Regions from separate parts of the Isoptericola aurantiacus genome, predicted to be linked through region 1. Evidence: riboswitches for the same ligand, from Rfam matches in the RefSeq annotation. Region 1 holds a riboswitch; each other region holds the start of a gene.
What was found. A riboswitch is a leader RNA that binds a small molecule or an ion and turns the genes downstream of it on or off. The one in region 1 is predicted to bind thiamine pyrophosphate.
Positions count from the first base shown of each region.

Region 2: it holds a riboswitch for thiamine pyrophosphate, as region 1 does, so the genes downstream of both, thiC (phosphomethylpyrimidine synthase ThiC) here and thiO (glycine oxidase ThiO) in region 1, are expected to answer to the same signal.
Region 3: it holds a riboswitch for thiamine pyrophosphate, as region 1 does, so the genes downstream of both, thiD (bifunctional hydroxymethylpyrimidine kinase/phosphomethylpyrimidine kinase) here and thiO (glycine oxidase ThiO) in region 1, are expected to answer to the same signal.
Region 4: it holds a riboswitch for thiamine pyrophosphate, as region 1 does, so the genes downstream of both, ACIQLL_RS15080 (thiamine ABC transporter substrate-binding protein) here and thiO (glycine oxidase ThiO) in region 1, are expected to answer to the same signal.

Region 1 covers NZ_JBJBAE010000001.1:77,266-84,041, reverse strand. The annotation lists gene ACIQLL_RS00315 (ThiF family adenylyltransferase) at 1-215, shown strand, start outside; gene ACIQLL_RS00310 (thiazole synthase) at 260-1,093, opposite strand; gene thiS (sulfur carrier protein ThiS) at 1,102-1,359, opposite strand; gene thiO (glycine oxidase ThiO) at 1,356-2,612, opposite strand; TPP riboswitch at 2,602-2,706, opposite strand; gene thiE (thiamine phosphate synthase) at 2,745-3,392, shown strand; gene guaA (glutamine-hydrolyzing GMP synthase) at 3,495-5,099, shown strand; gene ACIQLL_RS00285 (hypothetical protein) at 5,277-5,975, shown strand; gene ACIQLL_RS00280 (hypothetical protein) at 6,062-6,508, opposite strand; gene ACIQLL_RS00275 (PspC domain-containing protein) at 6,505-6,776, opposite strand, start outside.
Region 2 covers NZ_JBJBAE010000001.1:205,325-212,100, forward strand. The annotation lists gene ACIQLL_RS00935 (pyridoxal phosphate-dependent decarboxylase family protein) at 1-583, opposite strand, end outside; gene thiC (phosphomethylpyrimidine synthase ThiC) at 811-2,568, opposite strand; TPP riboswitch at 2,564-2,670, opposite strand; gene ACIQLL_RS00945 (Tat pathway signal sequence domain protein) at 2,771-4,255, opposite strand; gene ACIQLL_RS00950 (MaoC family dehydratase) at 4,363-4,788, opposite strand; gene ACIQLL_RS00955 (FAS1-like dehydratase domain-containing protein) at 4,785-5,264, opposite strand; gene rpmG (50S ribosomal protein L33) at 5,288-5,458, opposite strand; tRNA gene ACIQLL_RS00965 (tRNA-Met) at 5,554-5,627, opposite strand; tRNA gene ACIQLL_RS00970 (tRNA-Thr) at 5,692-5,764, opposite strand; tRNA gene ACIQLL_RS00975 (tRNA-Tyr) at 5,881-5,962, opposite strand; gene rarD (EamA family transporter RarD) at 6,134-6,776, shown strand, end outside.
Region 3 covers NZ_JBJBAE010000002.1:370,504-377,279, reverse strand. The annotation lists gene ACIQLL_RS08575 (beta-glucosidase) at 1-1,196, shown strand, start outside; gene ACIQLL_RS08570 (PucR family transcriptional regulator) at 1,229-2,065, opposite strand; gene ACIQLL_RS08565 (LuxR C-terminal-related transcriptional regulator) at 2,135-3,586, opposite strand; gene ACIQLL_RS08560 (alpha/beta hydrolase family protein) at 3,727-4,623, opposite strand; TPP riboswitch at 4,816-4,911, shown strand; gene thiD (bifunctional hydroxymethylpyrimidine kinase/phosphomethylpyrimidine kinase) at 4,903-5,805, shown strand; gene ACIQLL_RS08550 (ABC transporter ATP-binding protein) at 5,863-6,776, shown strand, end outside.
Region 4 covers NZ_JBJBAE010000005.1:288,416-295,191, forward strand. The annotation lists gene ACIQLL_RS15070 (ABC transporter ATP-binding protein) at 1-111, opposite strand, end outside; gene ACIQLL_RS15075 (ABC transporter permease) at 111-1,874, opposite strand; gene ACIQLL_RS15080 (thiamine ABC transporter substrate-binding protein) at 1,871-2,980, opposite strand; TPP riboswitch at 3,036-3,139, opposite strand; gene ACIQLL_RS15085 (DUF4235 domain-containing protein) at 3,221-3,505, shown strand; gene ACIQLL_RS15090 (PAS and ANTAR domain-containing protein) at 3,576-4,310, opposite strand; gene ACIQLL_RS15095 (sulfite exporter TauE/SafE family protein) at 4,403-5,323, opposite strand; gene ACIQLL_RS15100 (RrF2 family transcriptional regulator) at 5,443-5,901, opposite strand; gene ACIQLL_RS15105 (AGE family epimerase/isomerase) at 5,977-6,776, opposite strand, start outside.

The DNA of each region.
Region 1 (6,776 bases):
CCCGGCTGGCGCCGAGCGGGACGTTCCTCGGCACGACGCCGGAGGGCCCGGACGCCGCCGCTCGAGCCGCGCTGAACGGGCTGCCCACCGACCGGCCGGTGCTGCTCGTGTGCGCCGCCGGTCCCCGGTCGCTGCGGGTGGCGCAGGTGGCACGCGCCGCCGGGATCGACGCGCGGTCCGTCGTCGGCGGGGCGCGCGCGCTGCGGGAGGCCTGAGGGGCTCGGCCGCCCCGGACTCCCGCGGTGCGCGGCGTGACCGGCTACAGCGAGAGGTCGAGCCGCCCCTCGTCCGGAGAGCTCGCGAGCGCCCCCTCGCGCCGCGGGATCCGCCCGGCACCGGCCGCGAGCCGGCCCGACTCGACGGCGAGGCGCATCGCCGTCGCCATCCGTACCGGGTCCTCGGCCCGGGTGACGGCCGTGGCCAGCAGGACGCCGTCGCACCCGAGCTCCATCGCCTCCGCGGCGTCGGAGGCGGTGCCGATCCCGGCGTCGAGGATCACGGGCACGCGGGCCTCGGCGCTGATGGCCGCGATGTTGCGCGGGTTGAGGATGCCCAGCCCGGAGCCGATGGGGGCGCCGAGGGGCATGACCGCGGCGCAGCCGACGTCCTGGAGCCGGCGCGCCAGGATCGGGTCGTCGTTGGTGTAGGGCAGCACCACGAACCCGTCGCGCACGAGCTCGTCGGCGGCCTCGACGAGTCCGACCGGGTCCGGCAGCAGCGTGACGTCGTCGGCGATCACCTCGAGCTTGACCCAGTGCGTGCCGCACGCCTCGCGGGCGAGCTGCGCGGTCAGCACCGCCTCGCGCACCGAGAAGCAGCCCGCGGTGTTGGGCAGGGCACGGATGCCGAGCCGTTCCAGCAGGCCCCAGATCCCGGCGTCGTGGGCGGCCTCCCCGCCGGCCCGCGGTGCGACGCGACGCATCGCGACGGTCGTCAGGGCGGTGCCGGAGGCGACGAGCGCGTCGGACAGCGTGAGCAGGTGGTGGGCGCCGCCGGTGCCCATGACCAGCCGGGAGCCGATCTCGGTCCCGGCCACGACGAGCGGGTCGGCGGCCCCTGCGGTGCGGGCCTCGGGGGTGGTCGCGGTGGGCATGGTCCTCCTCAGCCGCCCTGGACGGCCGTGACGATCTCGACGCGGTCCCCGGCGCGGACCACGGTGGCGTCCCACGCGCCACGGGGGACCACGGCGTCGTCGACGGCGGCGGCCACGCCGCGCGGGACGCCGTCGGCCACGTGGCCGGGCAGGAGCGCCACGACGAGTTCGGTCAGCGCCACGGCGCCCGTGGCCCCCAGGTCGTACGGCTCGCCGTTGACGTGTGCGGTGGTCGGCGGCGGGGCGGGCAGGTCGGTGGTGGTCATCCGGGTGCTCCGTCCGGGGTGCGCGGGTCGTGGGCGGACGGGCTGAACCGTCGCGGGTCGGTGGCTCGCAGGGCGGCGAGGGTGGCGCCCGGGTCGGTCCCGGCGTCGTCGACGCCGAACCACGAGCCCGTCACGCCGGCGACGACGACGTCGGCGGTCAGCGGCGCCAGGAGGATGCCGTTGCGGTGGTGGCCGGTGGCCAGGTGGAGGCCCGGGACGTGCGTCGGGCCCAGCAGCGGCAGGTTGTCGGGCGTGGCGGGGCGTGCCCGGGGAGTCACCTCGACGAGCGCGGCCTCGTCGACGGCGGGGATCAGCACCCGGGCGTCGCGCAGCAGGGCGTACACCCCGCCCGCGCTGGCGCGGCGGTCGTCCGGGTTCTCCTCGGTCGTCGCCCCGATCACGAGCTCGCAGTGCCCGGCCCACGGTCCGTCGGTCGCGGGGGCGCGGGGCACGACGTACACCGGGCGCCCCTGCACCAGGCCCCGCAGGACGTACCCGGGGGTGAGCGACGGGTCGGCCTGCAGCCGCAGGGTCTGACCCTTGACCGGCCGGACGGGGACCGTGACGCCGGGCACCCCGGCGAGCAGCGGGGCCGAGGCCCAGCCGGCCGCGACGACGGTGGCGCCCGCCCGGTGCCGGTGCTCGGCGTCGTCCACGGCGCCGACGACCCGACCGTCGCGCTGCTCGAGGTGCACGGCCGTGCGGGGCACGACGACGCCGTCGGGGTGACCCGCGACGGCGCGCAGCAGGGCGCCGTGCGCGGCACGCGGGTCGACGGCGTGGTCGCCGGCGACCCAGGCGGCCGCGGCCAGCCGGGGGCCGAGCAACGGTTCACGCCGTCGCGCGTCGGCGACGGCCACCTCCGTGGAGTCCACCTGGTGGGTGACGTGCAGCGCGAGCACGCGCCGCAGCAGCGCGGCGTCGGTCTCGTCGTAGGCGAGGGTCAGCGTCCCGGACTCGCGCAGGCCGACGCCGGTGCCGGTGGCCGCCTCGAGGTCGGCGGCGAAGGTGAGCCAGCGCTCGGCGCCGGCGAGGTGCAGGCGCAGCGCGGCGTGCTCGGTGAACTCCGCCTCGGTGGCGGGCGCGAGCATCCCGGCGGCGGCGTGCGTGGAGCCGTCCCCCGGGTCGGGGTCGAGCACGGTCACGGTCAGGCCGGCCTCGAGGGCGCGCCAGGCCACCGCGAGGCCGATGATGCCGGCGCCCACGACGACGAGGTCGCGGACGCCCTCGGGCGGGGTGGTGGCACTGTCCACCGGTGCTCCCTTCGCTGGCATGATCCAGATCAGGTGGGACGGTCGGCGCGCGGCGCCCTCTCAGCCCCCCTGCGAGGCTCCCGTGCTCCGGACAGCCTACTCGGATCGTGGCCGTCCCTAGACTCTCCCGTGATGAACCCCGCCGCAGCACGTGCCCGTCTGGCCGACGCCCGTCTCTACCTGTGCACCGACGCCCGGCAGGACCGCGGTGACCTCGAGTCCTTCCTGCACGCAGCGCTGGCGGGTGGCGTCGACGTGGTCCAGCTCCGCGACAAGACCCTCGACGTGGCCCGCGAGCTGGAGCTGCAGCGGCTCGTGGCGCGGGTCGCCGCCGAGCACGGGGCGCTGTGGGCGGTCAACGACCGCGCGGACGTCGCCTCCCTGACCGGCGCCCCCGCGGTCCACATGGGCCAGGGCGACCTCCCGGTGCCCGCCGTCCGGTCGCTGCTCGGACCTGGTCCTGCGCTCGGCCGGTCCACGCACACGGCGGCGCAGGCGGCCGCCGCGGAGGCGGACGACGACGTCGACTACTTCTGCGTCGGACCGCTGTGGGCGACGCCCACCAAGCCGGGCCGCGCCGCCGTCGGGCTCGACCTGCTGCGCGAGGTCGCGGGGACCGCACCGACCACCCCGTGGTTCGCGATCGGGGGGATCGACGCCGAGCGGCTCGACGCGGTGCTGGCGGCGGGTGCGCGGCGCGTCGTCGTCGTGCGCGCGATCACGGAGGCCGCTGATCCGCAGCGCGCGGCGCGGGAGCTGCGCGAGCGGCTCGACGGCTGACCGCACGAGCGGCGGGCGCCGAGGGACCGAGGGTGACCGAGCCGACGTCCTGAGCGCCGGACGTGCGCCCGGACCGCGCCGGCAGGCCTCTATCCTGGTGCGGTGACGACCCCCGCCACCGCCCCCGAGACCTCCGAAGCCGCCGCGACCCCGCGCCCTGTGCTCGTCGTGGACTTCGGCGCCCAGTACGCCCAGCTCATCGCGCGTCGTGTGCGCGAGGCCAACGTCTACTCCGAGATCGTCCCGCACACGTGGACGCCGGAGCAGATGCTCGCCCGCGACCCGGCCGCCATCATCCTGTCCGGGGGGCCGTCGTCGGTGTACGCGACCGGCGCGCCCTTCGTGGACCCGGCCCTGTTCGACGCCGGTGTCCCGGTGCTGGGCATCTGCTACGGGTTCCAGGCGATGGCGCAGGCGCTGGGCGGCACGGTCGCCCAGACCGGTGCGCGCGAGTACGGCGGTACCGAGGTCGAGGTCTGCTCCGCCGGCGTGCTGCTCGCCGACACGCCCGTCACCCAGACCACGTGGATGAGCCACGGCGACTCCGTGCACGCCGCGCCCGAGGGCTTCGAGGTGCTGGCGACGTCGTCCGGGTCCCCGGTCGCGGCGTTCGAGGACACGGGGCGCCGGCTGTACGGGGTGCAGTGGCACCCCGAGGTCAAGCACTCGGCGCACGGCCAGACGATCCTCGAGCACTTCCTCTACGAGGGCGCCGGGCTGGCGCCCGACTGGACGCCGGGCAACGTCATCGCCGACCAGGTCGCCGCCATCCGCGCCCAGGTGGGCGACGCCCGGGTGATCTGCGGGCTGTCCGGCGGCGTCGACTCCTCGGTGGCGGCCGCGCTGGTGCAGCAGGCCGTCGGGGACCAGCTCACGTGCGTGTTCGTGGACCACGGGCTGCTCCGCGAGGGCGAGGTGGAGCAGGTCGAGCGCGACTTCGTCGCCGCCACCGGCGTCCACCTCGTGGTGCGGGACGAGCGTCAGCGGTTCCTCGACGCGCTCGAGGGGCACAGCGACCCCGAGACCAAGCGCAAGATCATCGGCCGTGAGTTCATCCGGGTGTTCGAGGACGCCGCGCGCGACGTCGTCGCGGACGCGGGCGAGCACGGCGAGCAGGTGAAGTTCCTCGTCCAGGGCACCTTGTACCCCGACGTCGTGGAGTCCGGCGGCGGCGAGGGCGCGGCCAACATCAAGTCCCACCACAACGTCGGCGGGCTGCCCGACGACCTGCAGTTCGAGCTCGTCGAGCCGCTGCGCACCCTGTTCAAGGACGAGGTGCGGGCCGTGGGCCGCGAGCTGGGGGTGCCCGAGCCGATCGTGGCCCGGCAGCCGTTCCCGGGCCCGGGTCTGGGCATCCGCATCATCGGCGAGGTCACGGGCGAGCGGCTGGAGATCCTGCGCCGCGCCGACGCCATCGCTCGTGCGGAGCTGACCAGGGCCGGCCTGGACGGCGAGATCTGGCAGTGCCCGGTCGTGCTCCTGGCGGACGTGCGCTCGGTGGGGGTCCAGGGTGACGGCCGCACCTACGGCCACCCGATCGTGCTGCGCCCCGTCTCCAGCGAGGACGCCATGACGGCGGACTGGACCCGCATGCCCTACGACGTCCTGTCGGTGATCTCCACCCGCATCACGAACGAGGTGAGCGAGGTCAACCGGGTGGTGCTCGACGTGACGAGCAAGCCCCCGGGGACCATCGAGTGGGAGTGACGCCCACGCCCTGAGGGGCGAAGTGCGGGCGCCACCTGCGGTTTCGCCGCGACGACTCTTCCGGATTCGGCTACGTTGAGCGTGAGGACCGTCACACCGACAGCGTGACCGAGGAGAGGCGCAGCCATGTCGAGCACAGTCACCGTCCGACCCGCCAAGGGAGTTCGCGGGATCGGGATGTTTTCCATCATCGCCGGCATCGTCCTCGTGGTGGCCGGCATCGTCGTCTGGGTCGTGGTGTCCCAGACGCTCGCGGACGAGAAGATCGTCGTCTCGGACGACGCGAACATGTTCGCCGGCCAGGAGGTCGCCGGGCCGTTCACGGCGTACGCCCAGGCCGAGGTCATCGACAAGCACGCGCTCGAGATGGCCGACGGCATGACCTACGCCGAGCTCGACCAGGAGGACCCGACCCGCGAGACCGTCATGGACGCCTCGTTCCTGCGGGCGTCGCTGTTCACCTCGGTGGTCGCCTTCGGGGTGTGCGCCCTGGTGATCGGGCTCGGGCTGATGTTCATCCTCATCGGCGCCGCCCTGAGACGGCTGGCAGGAGGCCCTTCGGTCGCGGTCGACACCCCGGCCTACTCCTCGGGCGGGGACCTGTCCCGCACCCCGGGCGAGCCCGCCCCGACGACCAACCCGGGGCCCGAGCGACGTCCGGTGACCGGGGCCCACGCGGCCGAACCCCACGCGACCCCGGCCGCCGGGACCGGCTCGGGGACCGCCGTCGACCCGACGCCGTCGACCCGCCTGGACGAGGACACGAACCCCGGGCCGGCCGCCGGCCCGACGACGCCGACGCGACCTGTCGACGACACCAACCCCGGCCCGGAGCCCCGCCACACCGACGAGCCGGGCGGCACGACGCGCGCCTGACGTCCCCGCCTGCGCGGACGGGACCGGCACCGCCCGGCAGCGACCCCTGAGGGGTGGCTGCCGGGCGGTGCCGGTTCTCGGTGCGGTCAGGAGCGCCGGCGGCGCGCGGCCCCGACCAGGGAGCCCACCAGGAGCAGGGCACCGGCCACCGTGAGCAGCAGGATGGCCGCCAGCTCGGTGTCGATGGTGGCCCCCGCGGTGCGGGCCAGCAGCCCGGAACCCACGACCAGGACGATCAGCCCCCACACGATCGTGCTGGTGCGGGGCCCCGTGCGTACCAGGGGCGCGGACCGGACCGGCGCACCCTCGGGGGCCGCACCCTCGGGGGCCGCGCCGGGGATCTCGGGGCCGGGGCCCGGCCCGGGTGTCGACGCCGTCGCCGACGCGGGCGTGGCGGCCGAGGAGGCGCCGACCAGCGGCTGCGTCGGCGGCACGGCGTCGGTGTCGGTCTCACCAGGGGTCCCGGCCGACGCGGTGGTCGGTGACCCTCCGGCCTCCGGCTCGTCCCAGGGGCGGTGCTGATCGGTGCTCATCGGTCCTCCTCGATCACGAACTGTCCGGCGCGGGTGTCGACGTCGAGCAGCAGGACGGCGCCGCCGTCCTCGTCGACCTCGTCGGTGCGGTAGGTGGCGGGGCCCCCGCTGAAGCCGTCCACGCGGCGGTACTCGCCGCCGACGTCCCAGGTGAAGGTCCCGGCGCTGACGTCGACGTCGGCCTGCACGGCCGTGTCCGCCGGGACGGTGACGACGGTGCTCCCCGCCGTCATGTCGATCGGGACGACCACGGGGTCACCCGGGCTGA
Region 2 (6,776 bases), 130 kb from region 1:
TCCGGAGCCGGTCCTGGAGCCCGTGCCGCGCGACACCCGTCAGACGCCGGCCGTCCGGCCCGGTGAGCGACCGCTCCCGGGCCGCGAGCAGGGCGTGCAGGTTGGACTGCGTCCCGCCGGAGGTGAAGACGCCGTCACCGGCGGCGAAGCCGATCCGCTCCGTGGTCCAGGCGATCAGTCTCCGCTCCATGAGGGTGGCCACGGTGGACTGATCGTAGGTGTCGACCGAGGTGTTGATCGCCGCCAGCATCGCCTCGGCGCCGACGGCGGGGATCGCCACGGGGCAGTTGAGGTGCGCCGCGTAGGCCGGGTCGTGGAACCACACGGCGTGGGTGGCGTACAGCTCGCCCGCCTCGCGGAGGGCCTCGCGGGCGCCGACACCCGGGGTGTCGAGGTCGACGGCGTCCACCAGCGCGGTCAGCTCGGACCGGCTCGCGCCGCTCCACGGCTGGGACACCGCGGCGAGGCGGGTGGCGACGTCGTCGACGACGTGACGGACCGTGCGGGCGTAGGCATCGGCCGTACCGCTGGTCAGCAGTGCGTCGGTGCTGGTCAGCGTCGCGTCGGGCGGAGTGGTGGGCACGTCCGTGGGCTCCTCGCAGAGGGGATGGTTAAGTCAGGCTCGCCTAACTTAGCCTCGCCTAACCGCTGGGTCCAGACGGCGGCCACCATCCGAGACCCCGGGCCACCACCACCCTCGCGAGGTAGGCGACCTCCCGGCGAGATAGGCGGCCCGTCCGCGAGGTAAGCGACCCGACCGCGAGGTGGGCCGTCCGGAATTCCGGATGGCCTACCTCGCGGACGGGTCGCCTACCTCGCGGGGACCGTGGGGGTGGGCAGGTAGACCTCTCCCCCGGCGGCACGGAACTCGGCGGACTTCTCCGCCATGCCCGCCGCGGCCTCGGCGGCGGCGACCCGCTCCCCCTGGGCGGCGGCGTCGCCGAACTCGTCACGGATGTCCTGCGAGATCCGCATCGAGCAGAACTTGGGCCCGCACATCGAGCAGAAGTGCGCCGTCTTGGCCGCCTCGGCCGGCAACGTCTCGTCGTGGTAGGACTCCGCCAGCTCGGGGTCCAGCGACAGGTTGAACTGGTCGCGCCAGCGGAACTCGAACCGCGCCTTGCTCAACGCGTCGTCCCGCGCCGTCGCGCCCGGGTGCCCCTTGGCGACGTCGGCCGCGTGCGCGGCGATCTTGTAGGTGACCACGCCGGTGCGCACGTCGTCGCGGTTCGGCAGGCCCAGGTGCTCCTTGGGCGTGACGTAGCAGAGCATCGCTGTGCCGTACCGGGCGATCTCCGTCGCGCCGATCGCCGAGGTGATGTGGTCGTAGCCCGGCGCGATGTCGGTGACCAGCGGCCCGAGCGTGTAGAACGGCGCGCCGTCGCACAGCTCCTGCTGACGCTCCACGTTCTCGCGCACCAGGTGCAGCGGCACGTGACCGGGGCCTTCCACCATCACCTGGACGTCGTGCTCCCCGGCGCGCCGGGTCAGCTCGGCCAGGGTGTCGAGCTCGGCGAACTGGGCGGCGTCGTTGGCGTCGGCGATCGACCCGGGACGCAGGCCGTCCCCGAGGGAGAACGCGACGTCGTACGCGGCAAAGATCTCGCACAGCTCGTCGAAGTGGGTGTACAGGAAGTTCTCCTGGTGGTGCGCCAGGCACCAGCCGGCCATGATCGACCCACCCCGGCTCACGATGCCGGTCACCCGGTTCGCCGTCAGCGGCACGTACCGCAGCAGGACGCCGGCGTGCACGGTCATGTAGTCCACACCCTGCTCGCACTGCTCGATGACGGTGTCCCGGTAGATCTCCCACGTCATGCGCGACGCGTCGCCGTCGACCTTCTCCAGGGCCTGGTAGATCGGCACCGTGCCGATGGGCACCGGGGCGTTGCGCAGCAGCCACTCGCGGGTGGTGTGGATGTCGTCGCCGGTGGAGAGGTCCATCACCGTGTCGGCGCCCCAGCGGGTGGCCCACTGCAGCTTCTCGACCTCCTCCGCGATCGAGGAGTGCACGGCCGAGTTGCCGATGTTGGCGTTGACCTTCACCGTGAACGCCCGGCCGATGATCATCGGCTCGGACTCCGGGTGGTTGACGTTGTTCGGGATGATCGCCCGTCCCGCGGCGACCTCCGCACGCACCAGCTCGACGTCGATCCCCTCGCGCACGGCCACGAACCGCATCTCCGGGGTGATCTCGCCCCGGCGGGCGTAGTACCGCTGGGTGACGGTGCGGCCGGCGCGGGCGCGACGCGGCGGGCGTGCCACGCCCTGCCACTCGGCCGACGAGGCACCACGACGCCGGGCGCCACGACCGTCGTCGCCGAGGTCGCGCTCGCGTCCGACGTAGACCTCGGTGTCGCCGCGCTCGGCGACCCACGACTCCCGCAGCCCGGGGATGCCGCGGGTGAGGTCGCCCCCCGGTCCGTCGGTGCGGTAGACGCGCACGGGCGCGTTCGGAAGGCCGTCGGGCGAGTCGGCCAGGGTGATCTCGGTGACCGGGACCGTGATCCCGGAGGTGTCGTCGCGCTCGTACGCGAGCGCGCGGGCGGGGACGTCATCGTGCGACATGTGGACTCCTGCTTCCTACGCCGGCATGACCCGGTCAGGTTCGACGGTCCGAGCGGCCTCAGCTCGATCTCAGCCCTTGCCAGGGCTCCCGTGGGGATCGCACGACAACGTAGCACGCACGGCCCACCCCGCGCTGTGGGTATGAAATCTGCAGGATGACAGCGATATCGACCCGCAGATTTCATACCCACAGCGTGAGGGGTCAGTGGTGGCGGGCCCGGCGCAGCCCGTTGACCTGCATCGGGTTCACCCCCGCCGCGGCCATGAGGTACCACGACGTCGCACCGGTGTGCTGCACCTGGAAGTAGCCGAACCCGAACCCCGAGTCGAGCAGGCTCGATGCCGCGACCACCCCTGCCCGCGCCGGCAACGCCCGGCCGCCGACGGTCTGCCCGGCGCCGACCTCGGCCTGGGCCCGGCGGACCTGGGCCAGGAGAGCCTCGACGCGGCCGGCGTCGCGCCGTCCGCGGTCGCGGTCCGCGAACGCGCAGGCGAGCTGGGCGGTGCCCTCCAGCCATACCCCCTCGGGGTGCACCGGGATCCCGTTGTACGACGCCGTCGAGTCCAGGCTCGCGCTGGAGAACGTCACACCCGAGATGGTCACGCCGTCGGGCAGCTGCGAGCCGGCCGACCCCGCGCGGTCCGTCGCGGCCAGGTCGGACGCGGCCCAGTCCAGCGCCCGGCCGTAGCGGTTCTCCCGCAGGGCCAGCCAGCCCCAGGTCTGGGGGTCCAGCGGCAGGGGTTCGGGGTTGATCGCCTCGCCGTCGTTCGTGCCGGTGTAGAAGTACCCGCCGCGCGGCTCCCACATCCTGTCGACGAACCGCCGGGCATGGTCGGCAGCCCGCGCCCACCGCCGTCCACCCTCGAGGGCGCGCAACAGGCGGAAGAACGCGACGCAGTCGATGTTGTGCTCGGTGGACCCGTTGGGGACCGGGGTGTTCGCGCCGTCGACGCCGAACGAGAAGCCGCCCAGGGTGCGCTCGGACCAGGTGTTGGCCAGGATCCAGTCCCCGATGCGCACCGCCGCGTCCAGGTAGCGGCGCTCGCCGGTCGCGGCGTAGGTGTGCGCCAGGGCGATGCCAGGCCAGGCCATGTCGCCGACGGCGGTACCCAGGAACCCGAACTGCCAGCCGATGTTGGCCGTGCCGTCGGGCAGCTCGAGCCCGTACGGCTGCGGGTTGCCGTCGTAGAACGTGTACGGACCCGTGTTGTAGCCCTGCCGCAGCCGGCCGTCGTCGTAGACGGGGTCGTGCTCCTGGGCGAAGACCAGCCCGTCGGCCAGCACCCGTGCACGCTCGGTGCGACCGCCGGTCAGCGACGCGCAGATCGTCAGGGCGACGTCGTAGACGAACGCCGTGGAGAAGAGGCCGAGCTGGTCGGCGTAGGACTGGGCCATACGAGGACCGGGGTTGACGTCCGGGTAGGCGTCGGTCATGGCGTCGAGGAAGTCCTGGGCGCGCCGCACCGATCCGACGTGGTCCGGCGAGCCGCCGGCGTGGTGTCCGGGGCGCCGCCCGAGCGGACGGGCGGACGTCGCGGGGCCTGCCCAGGCCCCTCCGCCGGTGGCCACGGTCAGCGCGCCGGCGGCTCCGGCGACGAGAACGGTGCGCCGCCCGAGGGCGGGGAGCGACGGCGGTGGTGCGGAGGGCGGGTCGGCGACGGGGCCCGGCCGAGGGGTCTGGGTCATGAGCATCTCCTTTGATGTCGACGCTCCGCGTGGGAGCGCTACCAGCATCGTCAGGATACTCGTGTCACCAGACGGGGGGAAGTGCCCGGCCGACCCGGGCGGAGGGCTCAGGACAGACGGACGAGAGCCTGGGCGCGGCCCAGGACCTTGGCTCCGTCGTGGGTCACGGCCAGATCGATCCGGGCGGTGCCCGCCTCGGCGTCGAGGGCACCCACGGTGGCGGCCACCTCGACGACGGCGGTGCCGCGGGCCGGCACGGGCACCGGCTTGGTGAACCGGGTGCCGTAACGCACGATCGCCGCCGGGTCGCCGGCCCAGTCCTCGACCACGCCGATCACGGTGCCCATCGTGCACATCCCGTGCGCGATGACGCCGGGCAGCCCGACGTCGGTGGCGAAACCCTCGTCCCAGTGGATCGGGTTGAAGTCGCCGCTGGCGCCCGCGTAGCGGACCAGGGTGGAGCGGTCGAGCTCGACCGCGCGGGTGGCGACGACGTCGCCCACGGTGAGGTCGGCGAGGACGGGGCGGCTCATGCGGACTCCTCCGGACGGACCACGAGGCTGGACGTCACCGAGGCGACGTGCTCGCCCAGCTCGGCGCCCTCGCCCCCCGCGGCGTAGATCTCGCACCGGGTGCTGATCATGGAGATGCCGGCCCGCTGGGTGATCGAGTCGACGTGCAGGACCGTGCGCAGCTCGTCCCCGGCCACGATCGGGCGGTGGTGCGTGAAGCCCTCGTCGGCGTGCACCACGCGGGAGAAGTCGATCCCGGCCGCCGGGTCCGCGACGTACTGGGACTCGGCGCGCTGGGCGATCACGACGGCGAACGTGGGCGGAGCGACCAGGTCCGGATAGCCGAGACCCCGCGCCGCCACGATGTCGTGGTGCGCGGGGTGGTCGGCTCCGACGGCGGTCGAGAACTCGCGGAGCTTTTCCCGCCCGACGGCGTAGGCCTCGGTCGCGGGGTACTCGCGCCCGGCGTAGGCCGGGTCGGGAACGGTGCTCGCCACGTCGGTGTGGTCCTGCCGAGAGATCAGCGGGTCTCGCGGTGCGCGGTGTGCTTGCCGCAACGCGGGCAGAACTTCGCCATCTCCAGACGGTCCGGGTTGTTGCGCCGGTTCTTCTTCGTGATGTAGTTCCGCTCCTTGCAGTCCACGCAGGCGAGCGTGATCTTCGGGCGGACGTCCGCGCTCTTGGAAGCCATGGTGTGTCACCTCTCGCGCCCCCGGAAGGCGCAACGTGCGTCAAGGATCTGGGTGGTCCGACGCCGGCCGTCGAACCGTGTGGTGCTGTGTTCGGTAGCGAGGGCGGGGCTCGAACCCGCGACCTCACGATTATGAGTCGTGCGCTCTGACCAGCTGAGCTACCCCGCCGCGCGTGACGGAGCGCGAGACCAACCTCCGGTCGCCCGGAAGACGGTCCCGCGTCATGTCACAGAGCCCCGAAAGGGAATCGAACCCTTGACCTTCTCCTTACCATGGAGATGCTCTACCGACTGAGCTATCGGGGCGCGGGGAAGACTCTACACGGCTCCGTGCGCCCGGAGAAATCCGGGTCACGATGCCGCACCTGCGCCTTCCCCAGGTGCCGGAGGACCCTCACCGAGGTGAGGAACGCTCCGTGCGGTGGCAGGTGAGGGATTCGAACCCACGAAGTCGATGACGGCTGATTTACAGTCAGCTCCCTTTGGCCGCTCGGGCAACCTGCCGAGCGAGTTCGCGGACGAACTCGCGGAGACAACAATAGCGGGCCGAGGGGCCCGGGTGGTAATCGGCCCGAAGTGGCCCTCGTCACGCCATCCTGACAGCGCACGAGGGCCTCCCCGCGACCCCTCGGCACGGGTCTCCGTCCGACGCCCCGCCAGGACTATCCTTCACAGGTGACGGCACCTGCTGCCCCCGACCGCTGGGGCCTCCCGCTCGGGATCGGCGCCTACCTCCTCTGGGGCACGATGCCCCTGTACTTCCCGCTCCTGGAGCCGGCCGGGGCGGTGGAGATCATCGCCCACCGCATCGTGTGGTCGCTGGTCTTCTGCCTGGTCCTGCTGGCGGCCACCCGCACGCTGCGCAGCTACACCGACGTCCTGCGCCGCCCTCGCACCGTGGCCGTCCTGGCGGTCGCCGCCGTCCTCATCACGGTCAACTGGGTCACCTACGTCTACGCCGTGCTCAGCGGGCACGTGCTCGACGCCGCGCTCGGGTACTACATCAACCCTCTGGTCACCACGCTGCTCGGTGTGATCGCGCTGCGGGAGCGGCTGCGCCCGGCCCAGTGGGTCGCGCTCGGGTTCGGCGCCTCGGCCGTCGCCGTGATCGCGACCGGCGTCGGCGGGCTGCCCTGGATCTCCCTGACGCTCGCGTTCTCGTTCGGCCTGTACTCGCTGACCAAGAACCGCGTGGGTCGGACCGTCGGCGCCCTGCCGAGCCTCGCCGTCGAGACCTCGATCACCACACCGCTGGCGCTCGCCTACCTGGTCTGGCTGACCGCCACCGGCGCCTCGACGTTCGCGCAGGAGGGCGCCG
Region 3 (6,776 bases), on a different contig from region 1:
CCGCCCGGGCCGTCGGCGCCGTCGACCTGGACGCGTTGCGCGTGGTGCGCGAGCTGACCGAGGTCGCCGCCGTGCGCCCCGAGCACGCCTTCGAGCGGCTGGTGGCGCGACCCGGCGAGGACGGCCGGGCGACCGCGGGCCACGAGAAGACCCCCACCGCCACCGTCTCGCGTCGCGAGCGCGTCCTGGACGGCCTGCCGCCCGCTCTGGAGCGCACCGGCGACCTCGGCATCACGCTCGACGACGTCACGGCGGGCCGGGCCGACCTCGACGCGTTCGTGGCCCAGCTCGACGACGACGAGCTCGAGGCCCTGAGCCGGGGCGACTTCGTCATGGACTCGCCGCTCGGAGCGGCCGGGAACGCGGGTGCCCTGGGTGGGACGGTCGCCGCTCTGCGGGACAAGGGGGTGCGCGCCCTGACCACGACCGACGGGCCGGCCGGCATCCGCCTGGCCACGCACACGGCCCTGCTGCCCTGCGGCACGGCGCTCGCCTCGACGTGGAACCCCGGGCTCGTGGAACGCCTCAACGAGCTGCTGGCCGCCGAGATGGCCGCGAAGGGCTCCGACATCCTGCTCGCACCGGGCATGAACATCCAGCGCGACCCGTTGTGCGGACGCAACTTCGAGTACTTCTCCGAGGACCCCCTGGTCACCGGCACCATGGCGGCCGCCACCGTGCGCGGCATCCAGCACGACGGGCTGGCGGCCTGCCCGAAGCACTTCGCGGCCAACAACCAGGAGGCCAACCGCGAGTACAACGACTCCCGGGTGTCCGAACGCGCCCTGCGCGAGATCTACCTGCGCGGGTTCGAGATCTGCGTGACGCAGGCCGCGCCCCGCACCCTGATGACCTCCTACAACAAGATCAACGGCACGTGGGGGCACTACCACCACGACCTGGTGACCACGGTGCTGCGCGGCGAGTGGGGGTTCACGGGCGCGGTGATGACCGACTGGTGGCTGCGCGAGAGCGTCGACCCGGACTTCCCGGCCCTGAGCAACGACGCCTATCGCGTGCGCGCCCAGGTGGACGTCAACATGCCGGGTGCCTGGAGCCGCGAGGACGACCACGGGGACGGCTCGCTGCTCGCCTCGCTCGCACGACCGGACGGCATCACGCTCGGCGAGCTCCAGCGCACGGCGCGCAACGTGCTGCGCCTGGTGCAGTCGCACCCGGTGCGCGCCGACGGCTGACGGCGCGGGGCCCGCGGCCGGCGGGCGTCGTCTCAGGACGTCCCCGGCAGACGGTGCGCACGGACGGCGAGGGTGAGGTCGACGAGGTCCCGCGGGCTGTCGACCCGACGGCCCGTGAGGCGTTCGAGGCGCCGCAGCCGGTTCGTCACGGTGTTGCGGTGGCAGCCGAGGTCCGCCGCTGCGGTGCGCGTCGACCCGTCGGCGGCCAGCCAGGCGGTGAAGGTGTCCAGCAGCACCTCGCGCTCGGCCGGGTCGGTGGTCGCGAGCGGTCCGAGGACCTGCGTGCCGAGCTGGAGGGCGAGCTCCGGGTCCGCCGTGAGCAGGGCGGTGGGCAGATGGTCCGCGAGGTCGGTGCGGCCACCGTCGGCGGCGCACAGCGCGAGGGCGGTGTGCGCCTGACGGCGGCCGTCGGCCAGGCCGGCCAGGCCCTGCACGGGCAACCCGGCCCCGAGTCGCACGCCGGGGGGAAGGTGCGGGACCCGATCCGTCGCCGACCGGGCGGGCGGCGTCGACGAGCTGCCGCCCTCGGCGAGCAGGACCAGGGCGTGCTCGACCGGTCGCGAGCTGTGCCAGTGCACGCGCAGGCCGGACCCGCCGACCGTGGCCCGTCCGGCGGCGCGCGCCGCCGGACCGCCGCCGTCGAGCGCCACGACCTGGTAGAGACCGTCGACGGGAAGCCCCAGCAGGGCGGACGCCGCACGCAGGTCGGCCACGAGGCAGGAACCGTCCAGGAGCGAGGCGACGAGCCGGTGGCGCGACCGGTCGGCGTCGCGGCGCGGTGCCGGGCGCGCGGGGGAGCGGGAGGCCCCGGGCCGCGCGGCGAGGGCGGGCGCACGCACGGCGGTGAGCTGGGCGGTGACGTCGGGCATGACTCCTCCTCGCGGACGACGCCGGTGTCGTCCACCAGGGCACAGCATGGCATACCGCCCGGTCGGTCTCTAGGTCGACGGCGGGTCGTGCTCCGGAGGCAGGAGCCGGGTCAGCTCGACCCGGGAACGCACCTGGAGCGCGACGAAGATGTTGCGCAGGTGGCAGTCGACGGTCCGTACGGAGACCGCGAGGCGCTCGGCGATCTCGCGGTTCGTGTCCCCGGCCGCCACGCAGCGCGCGACGCGCAGCTGGTGGGGTGTCAGGGACCCGACGGCGTCCGGTGCGGGGGCGTCCTGGACCGCGCCGGCGGCGCGCAGCTCGGTGCGGGCGCCCCGCGCCCACGGCTCGGCGCCGCACCGTTCCAGCAGGCGCAGGGCGTCGCGCAGGCGATCGCGCGCGTCACCCGGGCGGCGGTGCCGGCGCAACCACATGCCGTGCAGCAGCAGGGTGCGAGCCGTCTCGAAGCCGCCACCGACCTGCTGGTGCGCCGCGTGCGCCCGGCGGTAGAGGTCGTCGGCCTCGGCGTCCGCCGACGCCACCAGGGCGCGGCACCGCAGCTCGAGCGCCGGGCCGTGGGGATCGGCGGCCGAACGGCTCCATCGGGTCAGCTCCGGGATCGCCGCGCGGGCCGTCGCGTCGTCGCCGGCGAGCATCGCTGCCTCGACGAGCAACGGCAGCACCAGCCCCCGCAGGGCGAAGTGCGCCCCGCCGTCGGGGTCCGCAAGCAGCGAGCCGATCCGGGCCGCGGCCTCGGCCGCCCGGCCCTGCGCGAGCTCGGCACGGCCGAGCGCCCACTCGGCGAGCGTCACGGGCTGGGCCAGTCCGTGCCGCCGTGCCGTGGCCAGTGCCGCGTGCGCGTGCTCGCGGACCTCGGCGGAGGTTCCCTGCACCGACGCCGTCAGCGCCAGGACCGCGTGGTGGTGCGCGGCGGTGTTGGCCCGGCCCGTGCGCAGGGCCGCCCGCAGGCCTCGTGACGCGTGCTCACGGGCCAGGGCGTGCCGTCCGGCGCGGAGCTCGGCGTAGGCGACGTACTCGGTGGCCCGCGCGACCATGGCCTCGTCACCGTCCGCGCGGGCTGCCGCGAGAGCCCGGGCGCCGGTGTGGCAGGCGCTGCCCACGTCCCCGGCCAGCAGCGCCGCCGCGACGCCGATCAGCAGCGACTCGCCGTCCGAGGTCGCACGGACCTGCTCGACCACGCCGGCCAGGAGCGGGGCCGCGTCGCCGGGGCGTTCGACGAGCAGCGCGAGCATCCCCGCGAGGTACTCCTCGCGCGGCCCGTCGGGCGCTCCGGGACGGGACAGCGCCGCGGTCAGTGCCTCGACGCAGGCGGGGTGGTCGCCCGCCGTCCAGGCGGCCCCGACGGCGGCGACCGTGGCGGCCAGCGCCGGGACGGGATCGGCGGCCAGGGACGCGCGCGCGAGGCAGAGGCTGGCGTAGGCGTCGGGTGCGGGACCGTCCGCCTGGAGCCGCAGCCCGCGCACCAGCTCCGTGCGTCCTCGTTGTGCCGCCGTCGTCCTCATCCCGCGAGACTAGGTCCCCGGGTGCCGGCCGCCACCCGTCCTTGTGTGCCGGCACCTGAGCCCGTCCGGGGCGGTGTGCCGACGCACAGCCGCGGGCGGCCGCACCTGGTGCGACCGCCCGCGGCGTCGTGCGTCGTGGCTCAGAGCGGGCAGGAGCTCTCGTACGCCTGCACGTCGGAGAACAGTCCCGTCGACGGCCCCGGGCAGAGGAACTGCGTGTAGCGGGTGTCGTCGTCCACGTAACGCTTCAGCCAGGAGATCGAGTACTTCGCGATCGTGGTGTTGGACAGGTTCGGCGCGAAGTGGCTGGCGCCGTCCAGCTCGAGGTAGGCCTTGGGGAGCGAACCGGACAGCGAGTCGTAGAACGGCTCCGCGTGGGACTGGTGCGGGGCGATCGTGTCGTTCTCCGCGCCGAAGATCAGCGTCGGGGTGGTGATCGAGGACCAGTTCTTCTTCAGGTGCCAGGGGGTCATCGGGATGGCCGCCTTGATCGCCGGGTTGTCGTCGACGGCGCGCAGGGTGCCGCCGCCGCCCATCGAGTGACCCATCAGGGCGAGGCGGTCGGGGTCGATCCGGTCGGCGACGTCGCTGGAGTCCGTCAGGTAGTCCAGCGCCGCCTGGAGCTGGTCGGCCCGGGAGTCGGGCTGGTCGTAGATCGTGTTGGTGTCGATCGTCATGACGACGAAGCCCTGGGAGGCCAGGCGCGGGCCGAGCCAGGCGATCGAGCTCTCCGTGCCGGTGTACCCGGGGGAGATGACGACGGCGCCGAAGTCGCCGTCGGACGTCGTCGACGGGTAGTAGATGGTGCCGCCGCCGAACCCGCGGACCCAGCTCGAGACGCTGCGCTGGGACACGGAGTAGGAACCGCGCGTGGCCTCGATGCTCGACTCGGAGGGGTTCGGTCCCCGCTCGTAGGGGTTGTCCGCGGCGCTGGCCACCGGGCCGGCCGCGACGCCGACGCCCACGGCGACGGCGAGGGAGGCCAGGACGCCGGTGAGGCGCTGACGCGTCCGGGACCTGCTCAGGGTGTGCTGCATGGCTCGTCCTCTCTGACGGGGCGTCCGCCACCCGGCCGTCGTCGGCGACGACCGGGCGCTCGACGGGCGCCGTTGCTGCTCGATCACCATCGGACGCGGTCGGCGGCCACGGCATCGGCAGGATCACCGGTGCGCGGCTTCCGCAGCGGCGGTGAGACGGCATCTCGCGCGGCGTGGGTCGCGCTACGGTGGCCGCACGACACGGGGTGCGCCCGCCAGGGAGCTGAGATCACACCCGTCGAACCTGATGCAGTCCGTACTGACGAAGGGATGTCGCCGGTGTCCGACGCCGTGCCCACCGACCTCCGGCCCGCCGCACCGGGAGTTGCCGCCCGACGGGTGCCCGTACCGGGCCGTCGCCCCGTGCCCCGGGTGCTGGCGGTCGCGGGTTCCGACCCCAGCGGGGGCGCCGGGATCCAGGCCGACCTGAAGTCCGTCGCCGCGGCCGGCGGCTACGGGATGGCCGCGGTGACGGCACTGACCGCTCAGAGCACCCGGGGGGTGACCGGGGTGCACGTGCCGCCGCCCGCCTTCCTCGCCCAGCAGCTCGCCACGCTCAGCGCCGACGTGGCGATCGACGCGGTGAAGATCGGGATGCTGGCCTCCGCGGAGGTGGCGGCGGTGGTGGCGGACTGGCTGGCCTCCGGTCCCGGCGTCGAGCCCGGGGCGGGGCGGCCACCCGTCGTGCTCGACCCGGTCATGGTCGCCACCTCCGGGGACCGCCTGCTCGACGCCGCCGCCCAGGACGCCGTGCGTGACCTGCTCGACCACGCCGACGTCGTCACCCCCAACGTGCCCGAGCTCGCCGTGCTGCTGGCCGAGCCGCAGGCCGTCGACTGGGAGGGCGTGCTGGAGCAGGCGACCCGTCTCGCCGCGCGGCACGGCGTCCTGGTGGTCGCCAAGGGCGGTCACCTGGACGGCAGCACGGTGCTCGACGCGCTCGTGGGGCCGACCGGGTCGGTCGCCGAGCTCGCGGCGCCTCGCGTGCGCACGTCCAGCACGCACGGCACCGGGTGCTCGCTGTCCAGCGGGCTGGCGACCCGCTACGCGGCCGGCGGGGACTGGTGCCGTGCGCTGCGCGAGACCAAGGAGTGGCTGACGGCCGCGATCGCCGCCGGGGAGGAGCTGGAGGTCGGGCGCGGGCACGGTCCGGTGGACCACTTCGTGAGGCTGCGGCCCTGACGTGCCGGAGCGTGCCCGGAGCAAACATGTCGGTGCCCGGTGCGACAATGGACGGCGATGCCCACCAGCCCGACCGAAGACCGCCGCGCCCCCGCGGGATCGCACCTCGGCACGATCTCGTCCGTCCTGCGCCTGCTGCCCTACGTCCGTCCCGTGCTGCCACGCCTCGTCGGTGGCCTCGTCGCCGCCCTCGGGGCCAGCCTCGCCGCACTGGCCATCCCGCGCGTGCTGCAGGTGCTGGTGGAGGGCCCGCTCGCCGCCGGGGTGGCCGCGCACGACCTGACCTCGCTCGTGTGGCCCACCCTGGCGGTGCTCGGCCTCGGGCTCGCCGAGGCCGGCCTCATCCTGCTGCGTCGCAACCTCGTGATGTACCCCGGCACCCGGGTCGAGGCCGAGCTGCGCATGGTCCTGTTCCGGCACCTGCTCCAGCTGCCCGCCGCCTTCCACGACCGCTGGCCCGGCGGACAGCTGCTCAGCCGCTCGATGAGCGACCTCGGCCTCCTGCGCCGCTGGCTCGTCTTCGGTCTCCTCCAGCTGGTCGTGTCCAGCATCACCATCGTCGTCGGCGTCGGCATCCTGCTGGCCACGGCCGGCTGGCTCGGTCTGGTCTACCTCGCCGGTGCGATCCCCGTGACGATCATCGCCTTCCGCTTCTCCCGCCGGTACCGGGTCATCGCACGCCTCTCCCAGGACCAGAACGGCGACCTGGCCAACACCGTCGAGGAGTCGGTGCACGGCATCCGGGTGCTCAAGGCCTTCGGGCGCGGCGAGGACGCCCTCGACTCCTTCTCCGGGCAGGCCGAGGAGCTGCGCCGCACCGAGATCCGCAAGGCGGGCAACCAGGCCACCGTCACCACGTCCCTGCAGCTCATCCCCGAGCTCACCCTGGCGGTGTGCCTCGTCCTGGGCGTCTGGCTCGCCGCCGAGGGGCAGATCACCGTCGGGGCGCTCGCGGCCTTCTTCCTCACCGC
Region 4 (6,776 bases), on a different contig from region 1:
CACCGCCGTCGTGCCGATGCCCGCACGGCGGCGGCGCGAGCCCTCGACGCCGTAGCGCACGACGACGTCGCGCACGCTCAGGCCCGCGCTCCGTCCGGTGGGCACCGCCATCAGAACTCCCCTCCGGCCGCGTCGCCGCGCAGCCGCTCGGCCACCATCATGACGCCCGCCGTGAGCGCCGCCAGCACCACCGACGCCGCGAGCGCCATCCCGTAGTTCTGCGCGCCGGGCTGCCCGATGAGGCGGAAGATCACCACCGGCAGCGTCGCGGCGTCGGGGCGGGCGAGGAACGAGGTCGCGCCGAACTCGCCGAGCGAGACGGCGAACGCGAACCCGATCGCCAGCCCGAGCGACCGGGCCGCCAGCGGGCCGTCCACGGTGCGCAGCACGCGTCCGGGTGCGGCACCGAGGGTGGCGGCGACCTCGCGCAGCCGCGGGTCGACGGCGCGCAGGACGGGCAGGACGGTGCGCACGACGAGCGGGATCGCGACGACCGCCTGCGCGATCGGCACCAGCAGTCCCGAGGTGCGCAGGTCGACGTCGAACCCGAGCGGCCGGTCGAGCGTGATGAGGAAGCCGAAGCCGACGGTCACGGCGGACACACCGAGCGGGAGCATGAACACGCCGTCCAGCACGCCGACGGTGCGGCGCAGGCCGGCGGACCGGGGGCGCCGGGACACCACCAGCGCGACGAGCCCGCCGATCACGACGGCGAGGAGCGCGGCGAGCGTCGCGGTGCGCAACGAGGTGGCCGTGGCCTCCCAGACGGTGACGGTCAGCGCGTTGCGGCCGCCGGTGGTCCCCAGGGCCACGTAGTTGTCCAGCCCCCAGGTGCCGTCGGGGCCCTGGAACGAACGGGCCACCAGACCCGCCAGCGGCAGGACGAGCAGGACGGCGACGACGACGGCGGTGGCCGCGGCGGGCAGGGCGTCCGCCGCCCGGCGCAGGTCGAGGCGGTGCGCGGCGGAACGGTCGCTGTTCAGGGCCAGCGCGCGTTCCCGCCCGGTGCGCAGCCGGGAGCTGACGACCAGCGCGGTGGCGACGACGACGAGCTGCAGCACGCTGAGGACCGCCGCCGAGCGCAGGTCGAGGAACTGGGTGGTGCGGATCCAGATCTCGGTCTCGATCGTGCCGTAGCGGGTGCCGCCGAGGACGAGCACGACGCCGAACGCCGTCGAGCAGAACAGGAACACGACGGACGCGGCCGAGGCGATCGCCGGGCCGAGCGCAGGGAGCGTCACGGTGCGGAACGCGCGCCACGGGGTCGCGCCGAGCGAGCGGGCCGCCTGCTCGGCCCGCGGGTCGAGGCGCTCCCAGAGCCCGCCGACCGTGCGGACCACCACCGCGTAGTTGAAGAACACCAGCGCGACGACGATCCCGGCGAACGACGCCTCGAACCCGAGCCCGCCGAGCGCCCCGGACGGCGCGAAGAGCGCGCGGAAGGCGACGCCGACGACGACGGTGGGCAGCACGAACGGGACGGTCACCAGAGCGCGGGCGAGCGTACGTCCGGGGAACCGACATCTGTACAGGACATACGCCGCGGGCAGCCCGAGCAGGACGCTGACGACCGTCCCGACGGAGGCCTGGGCGAGCGTCTGGCCGACCACACGCCAGGTCCGCGGGCGGCTCAGGACCTCCGCGAACCCCGAGAGGTCCAGCACCCGCCCGCCCACGCCGTCGTCGGCGAAGAAGCCCTGCACGACCAGCGCGACCACCGGCCACGCGAAGAACACGCCGAGGAACAGCAGCGGCAGGCCGGCCGCGAGTCCCCAGCCCAGCCATGCTCCCGGACGGACGCGGCGGCGCGACCGGACCTCCGCGCCGCGCGTCCGGCTCGCGGCCGGGGCCCCCGGGTCGCTCCCGGCGCTCAACCGATGACCGTCGCCGTCCACTGCTCGATCCACTCGTCACGGTGCGCGTCGATCTCCGCCGGCGCCACGTCGTGCGGCTCCTCGGCGAGCGGCGCGAACTGCTCCCACTCGGCCGGCAGCTCCACCGAGGCGTCCGCCGGGTACATGTACATGCTTCCCGGGACGTCCGCCTGCACCTCGTCCGAGGCCAGGAAGTCCACCAGGGCCCGCGCACCGTCCGGGTTGTCCGTACCGCTGAGCACCCCCGCGTACTCGACCTGCCGGAAGCACGTGTCCAGCAGCGCCGCCGTCGTCGTCGCGTCGCCGTCCTGCGTCACCGTGAACGCCGGCGACGTGGCGTAGGACAGCACGATCGGACGTTCGCCGCCCTCGCCGGCACCGGAGAAGTCGACGTAGTAGGCGTCGTTCCAGCCGTCGGCCACCTTGAGGCCGTTGTCGGCGAGCTGCGACCAGTAGTCCTGCCAGCCGTCCTCGCCGAACTCCTCGACCGTGGCCAGCAGGAACGCGAAGCCCGGCGACGACGTGGCCGGGTTGGTCACGACCGTCAGGTCCGCGTACTCCGGGTCGAGGAGGTCGGTGAACGTGGCGGGCGGCTCGACGTCCACGTCGTCGAACCAGGCCGTGTCGACGTTCAGGCAGACGTCGCCCTTGTCGATCGGGGTGAGACCGTCCAGCCCGTCCCCGACCAGGCTCGCCGCCGAGTCGTCGAGACCGGCCGGCTGGTACGGCTCGAACACGCCCGCGTCGACCGCCCGTGAGGCGAACGTGTTGTCGACGCCGTAGACGACGTCCCCCAGGGGTGAGTCCGCGGTGAGCACGAGCTGGTTGACCAGCGTGCCGGCGTCCCCGACCGCGACCTGCTCGACCGTCAGCCCGGTCTCGGACTCGAACGACTCCAGCAGCCCGTCGCCGAGCGCGAAGGAGTCGTGCGTGACGAGCGTGACGGTGCCGGACAGCTCGGCGGGGCCGGCGCTCGCGGCGCTGTCGGCGGGCACCGGCGTGCTCCCGGACTCGCCCGGGGCGTCCTCCCCCGTGCAGGCGGCGAGCGCGGGCACCAGGCCCACGACGGCGAGTGCCGCGAGGGTGCGGCGGGTACGGATGGTCATGCGTCCTCCTCAGACGTGCGAGAAGGGGGTCCGCCGGCCCGTGCCACGGGTCGACGGGTCGAGAAGCCCGACTTCCTCCACCGGTGCGAGCCGGATCAGGTTCGAGGGTCTGCGGTGGTCCGCACTCTCAGCGCCGTGGGCGCTCCCCTGTCGTTCCCCCCGAGCCTACACACCCGCCGCACGCTACGGTGGTGGCGTCCGCCCGGCGGACGTGCTGCGCACCGAGCAACAGGAGGATCCGTGGAGAAGTCAGAGCAGTCCGAGCCGACGCTGGCCGTCAAGGTCGGCACCATGGCCGCGACGCTCGTCGCCGGCTGGGTGGCGCAGAAGCTCATCAAGGTGATCTGGGAGAAGGCGACCGGCAACGACGCCCCGATCGACCTGGACGCCGACGACATCCCGATCGTCCAGGCGATCACCTTCGCCGCGGTGACCGGTGGCGTCGCCGTGTTCGCGCGGCGCCTGGCCCGCCAGGGCGTCGTCAAGGCCGTCGACCGCCGGGCGCGCGACGTCTCCGTCGTCTGACCGGCAACGCCCTCGTCCCGAGGGCGGCGCCACCGCGTCGGCCGAGAAGCCGTCGGGACGCCCGGACGCCTCAGTCGCGGTCGCCCTGACGGCGTCGGGCGAGCTGCGCCTCGTGCCCGCGGGGGCGGTCGACGACGTGGACGGCGGCGAGCGCGTTCTCGAGGCGCTCGGCCGACGGCCCCTCGCCGCAGCCCAGGGCTTCCATCACCTGGGCCGCCGCCGAGTGCACGGCCACCCCCTTGCGCGCGGCGACCTGGCTGAGCACGTCGGCGGCCGCGGGTTCCGAGATCCCACGGACCACCATGATCGCGCCCTTGACCTGCTCGACGGCCGCCGTGGCCGCCATCGCGCGGCCGACCGCCCGGTGGGACTCCCGCTCGAGCGCCTCCCGGGTGAGCGGGCTGGCGTCCAGGACGTAGCCGCCGACCTGGGTGATCTCGCCGTCCGGTTCGTGGCGCCCCTCCCCCGTGACCACCACGGTGCGCGACTTGCCGTGCGAGTCGACGATCCGGAAGCCGCTGCCGAACGGCCGCCCGGTGCGCAGTGCCACACCCGCGGTCCGTGACAGCCGGGCGCGGTCGTCCGGGTGGATGCGGGACCGCAGGACGTCGAGGCTCGGCTCGACGTCACCGGGTTCGCGGCCGTGCATCCGGTAGACCTCGTCGGACCACCAGGTCCGCCCCGAGGCGACATCGACCCGGTAGCGCCCCACGACGAGCTGCGCACCGACCGCCAGGGACTCCGCGATCCCGGACAGCCCGGTGCCGCCCCGGACGGTCCGGTGCGACGACGTCGGCGCGCTCATCTCCACCCCCTGCCGACCGGCTCGGCCGCCGGTCGGGTCGGATGGGCCCACCGTACCGTCGCGCACGGGAACCGCCACCGGAGCGGCGAGCTTCACCCCCGGGCGGGTTCGACCGCCCCCACCCCCGTGTCCGTCCCGGCCGACGCCTCGGCCCGCTGCGCGGCGAGGTGGGCCCGCACCGACCAGGTGACGGCCGCGGCCCAGACGACGGCGACGAACGCCAGCGCCGCCGTCGTCCAGCCGCTCGGGGCCTCGAACGCCTGGAGCAGCGTGCGTGTGTTGGTCAGGACGATGATGCCGCCCACGGCCGAACCGAGGACGCGTGGCGGCACGAGACGCACCAGCCAGGCCGCGATCGGTGCGGCGACGAGTCCGCCGGCGAGCAGCGCGAGAGCCCACGCCGGGTCGATCCCGGCCGTCCCGAGACCGACGAAGAACCCGAGGCTGGCGGCGACGGCGACGAAGAACTCGCTGGTGTCGATCGACCCGATGACCTTGCGCGGCTCGAGGCGTCCGCTCGCCAGGATCGCCGGCGTCCCGACCGGACCCCAGCCGCCACCGCCCGTGGCGTCCATGAACCCGGCGACGAGCCCGAGCGGCGTCAGGAACCGGCGACGCAGCGGCTGGCCGAGCCGGTCGGTCCGCAGACCGCGGAACGTGAAGCGCAGCAGCACGTACAGGCCGAGCCCCAGCAGCAGCACGGACATCAGCGGCTTGGCGAGATCGGTGGCCAGCCACGACAGGAAGGTCGCGCCGAGGAACGCGCCCACGGCGCCCGGGATGCCGATCCGGGCGACGACCTTCCAGTCGACGTTGCCGAATCGCCAGTGCGACGCCCCCGAGGCGAGCGTCGTGCCGATCTCGGCCAGGTGGACGGTGGCCGACGCCGCCGCGGGGTTGGTGCCGATCGCCAGCAGCAGCGTGGTCGAGGTGACGCCGTAGGCCATGCCCAGGCTGCCGTCGACGAGCTGCGCGCCGAGCCCGACGAGAGCCAGGAGAACGAGTGTCTGCACGGGAGTTCCTTCCGTCCGGTCGCGGCGGAGCGCCGCGGTGGATCTGAACATACCCGATCAGTCTGGTCGGATTCAATGGTATTCGAGAGGTGGTGGGGCCCGAACCGCAGGGGGCGCGGTCAGTTGTTCTCCCAGGCTCCGTCCGTACGCGTGAGGTGCCGGACGCCGTCGGGCACCGTCCCGGCGGCGAGGTCGGCCATCGTCACCTGCTCCAGGACGGCACGGACGTTGACCCGCAGGGCCACCCAGACGTCGAGCAGGGTCGAGGCGGCCCCCGTGTAGTCGAGGTCGGAGGGCCGGTGGTCGCGGACGAAGACGAGCGGGCCGTCGACGGCACGGACGACGTCGGCCACCGTGACCTGCTCGGCGGGGCGCGCGAGGACGTACCCGCCCGACGCGCCCCGCCGGCTCGCGACCACGCCCTCGCGACGCAGGTCCCGCAGGATGGCCTCGAGGAACCGGTGCGGGATGTCCTGCGCCTGGGCCAGCACCTCCGCCGGCACCGGGCTCGCATCGGGTGCTGCGGCGAGCTCCGCCGTCGCGCGAACGGCGTAGTCGGCCTTGGCGGAGACCCTCACAGTCGTCCCTCCCGGTCGGTGCTCAGCTCGGAGCAGCCATGGTAGAGGCCCGGCCGGACCCGCTGCACGGTGCGTTCACCAGCTCCCGGAACGGCGGGCGGACTCGGCGAACGACCCCGTCACCGGCAGGTCCGGGACGAGCACCGCCTGGACCGCGTGGTAGATGTCGGGCTTGCCCTGCCAGACGTCCTGGGACGGAGCGTTCTCAGGATCCAGCTCGTGGTGCCACGAGCCGCGGTCGTCCACGAACCGCTCGCGGATCAGGATCCACCACTGCTGGGACAGCTCGACGAACCGGTCCTCGCCCGTGACCGCGGCCAGCACCTCGGCAGCAGCCACCGCCTCGGCCGCCACCCAGTGGAAACGCCGCCTCTCGACGGCGGCGCCGTCCCAGTCGACCGTGTAGACGAAACCGGACCCGTCGAAGCCGTCGGCCGCAGCACGGTCGAACAGCTCCCGCGCCGCCGCGGTGCGCCGACCCTCGGTGCCCTGTGCGGCGTCGACCTGGAGCAGCAGGCGCGCCCACTCGAAGCCGTGGCCCGGCGTCGACCCGTAGGGCTTGAACCGGTCACGGGGGTTGTCGGCGTTGAGCTCCAGGTCCGGGCGCCAGTCGCTCGTGAAGTGCTCGGGGATACGCCACGACGTGCTGCGCGCCCACTGCACCACCCGGTCCGCCACCCCGGCGGCGCGAGCACGCCAGAGCGGGTCGTCGGTGGCGTCGGCCGCGGCCAGCATGGCCTCGACCCCGTGCATGTTGGCGTTGATGCCGCGATAGGGGGACAGGGTCGTCCACGAGCGGTCCCACTCGTCGACGAGCAGGGTCTGGTCGGCGTCCCAGAAGTGCTGCTCGAGGACGGTCAACGCCTCGTCGAGCA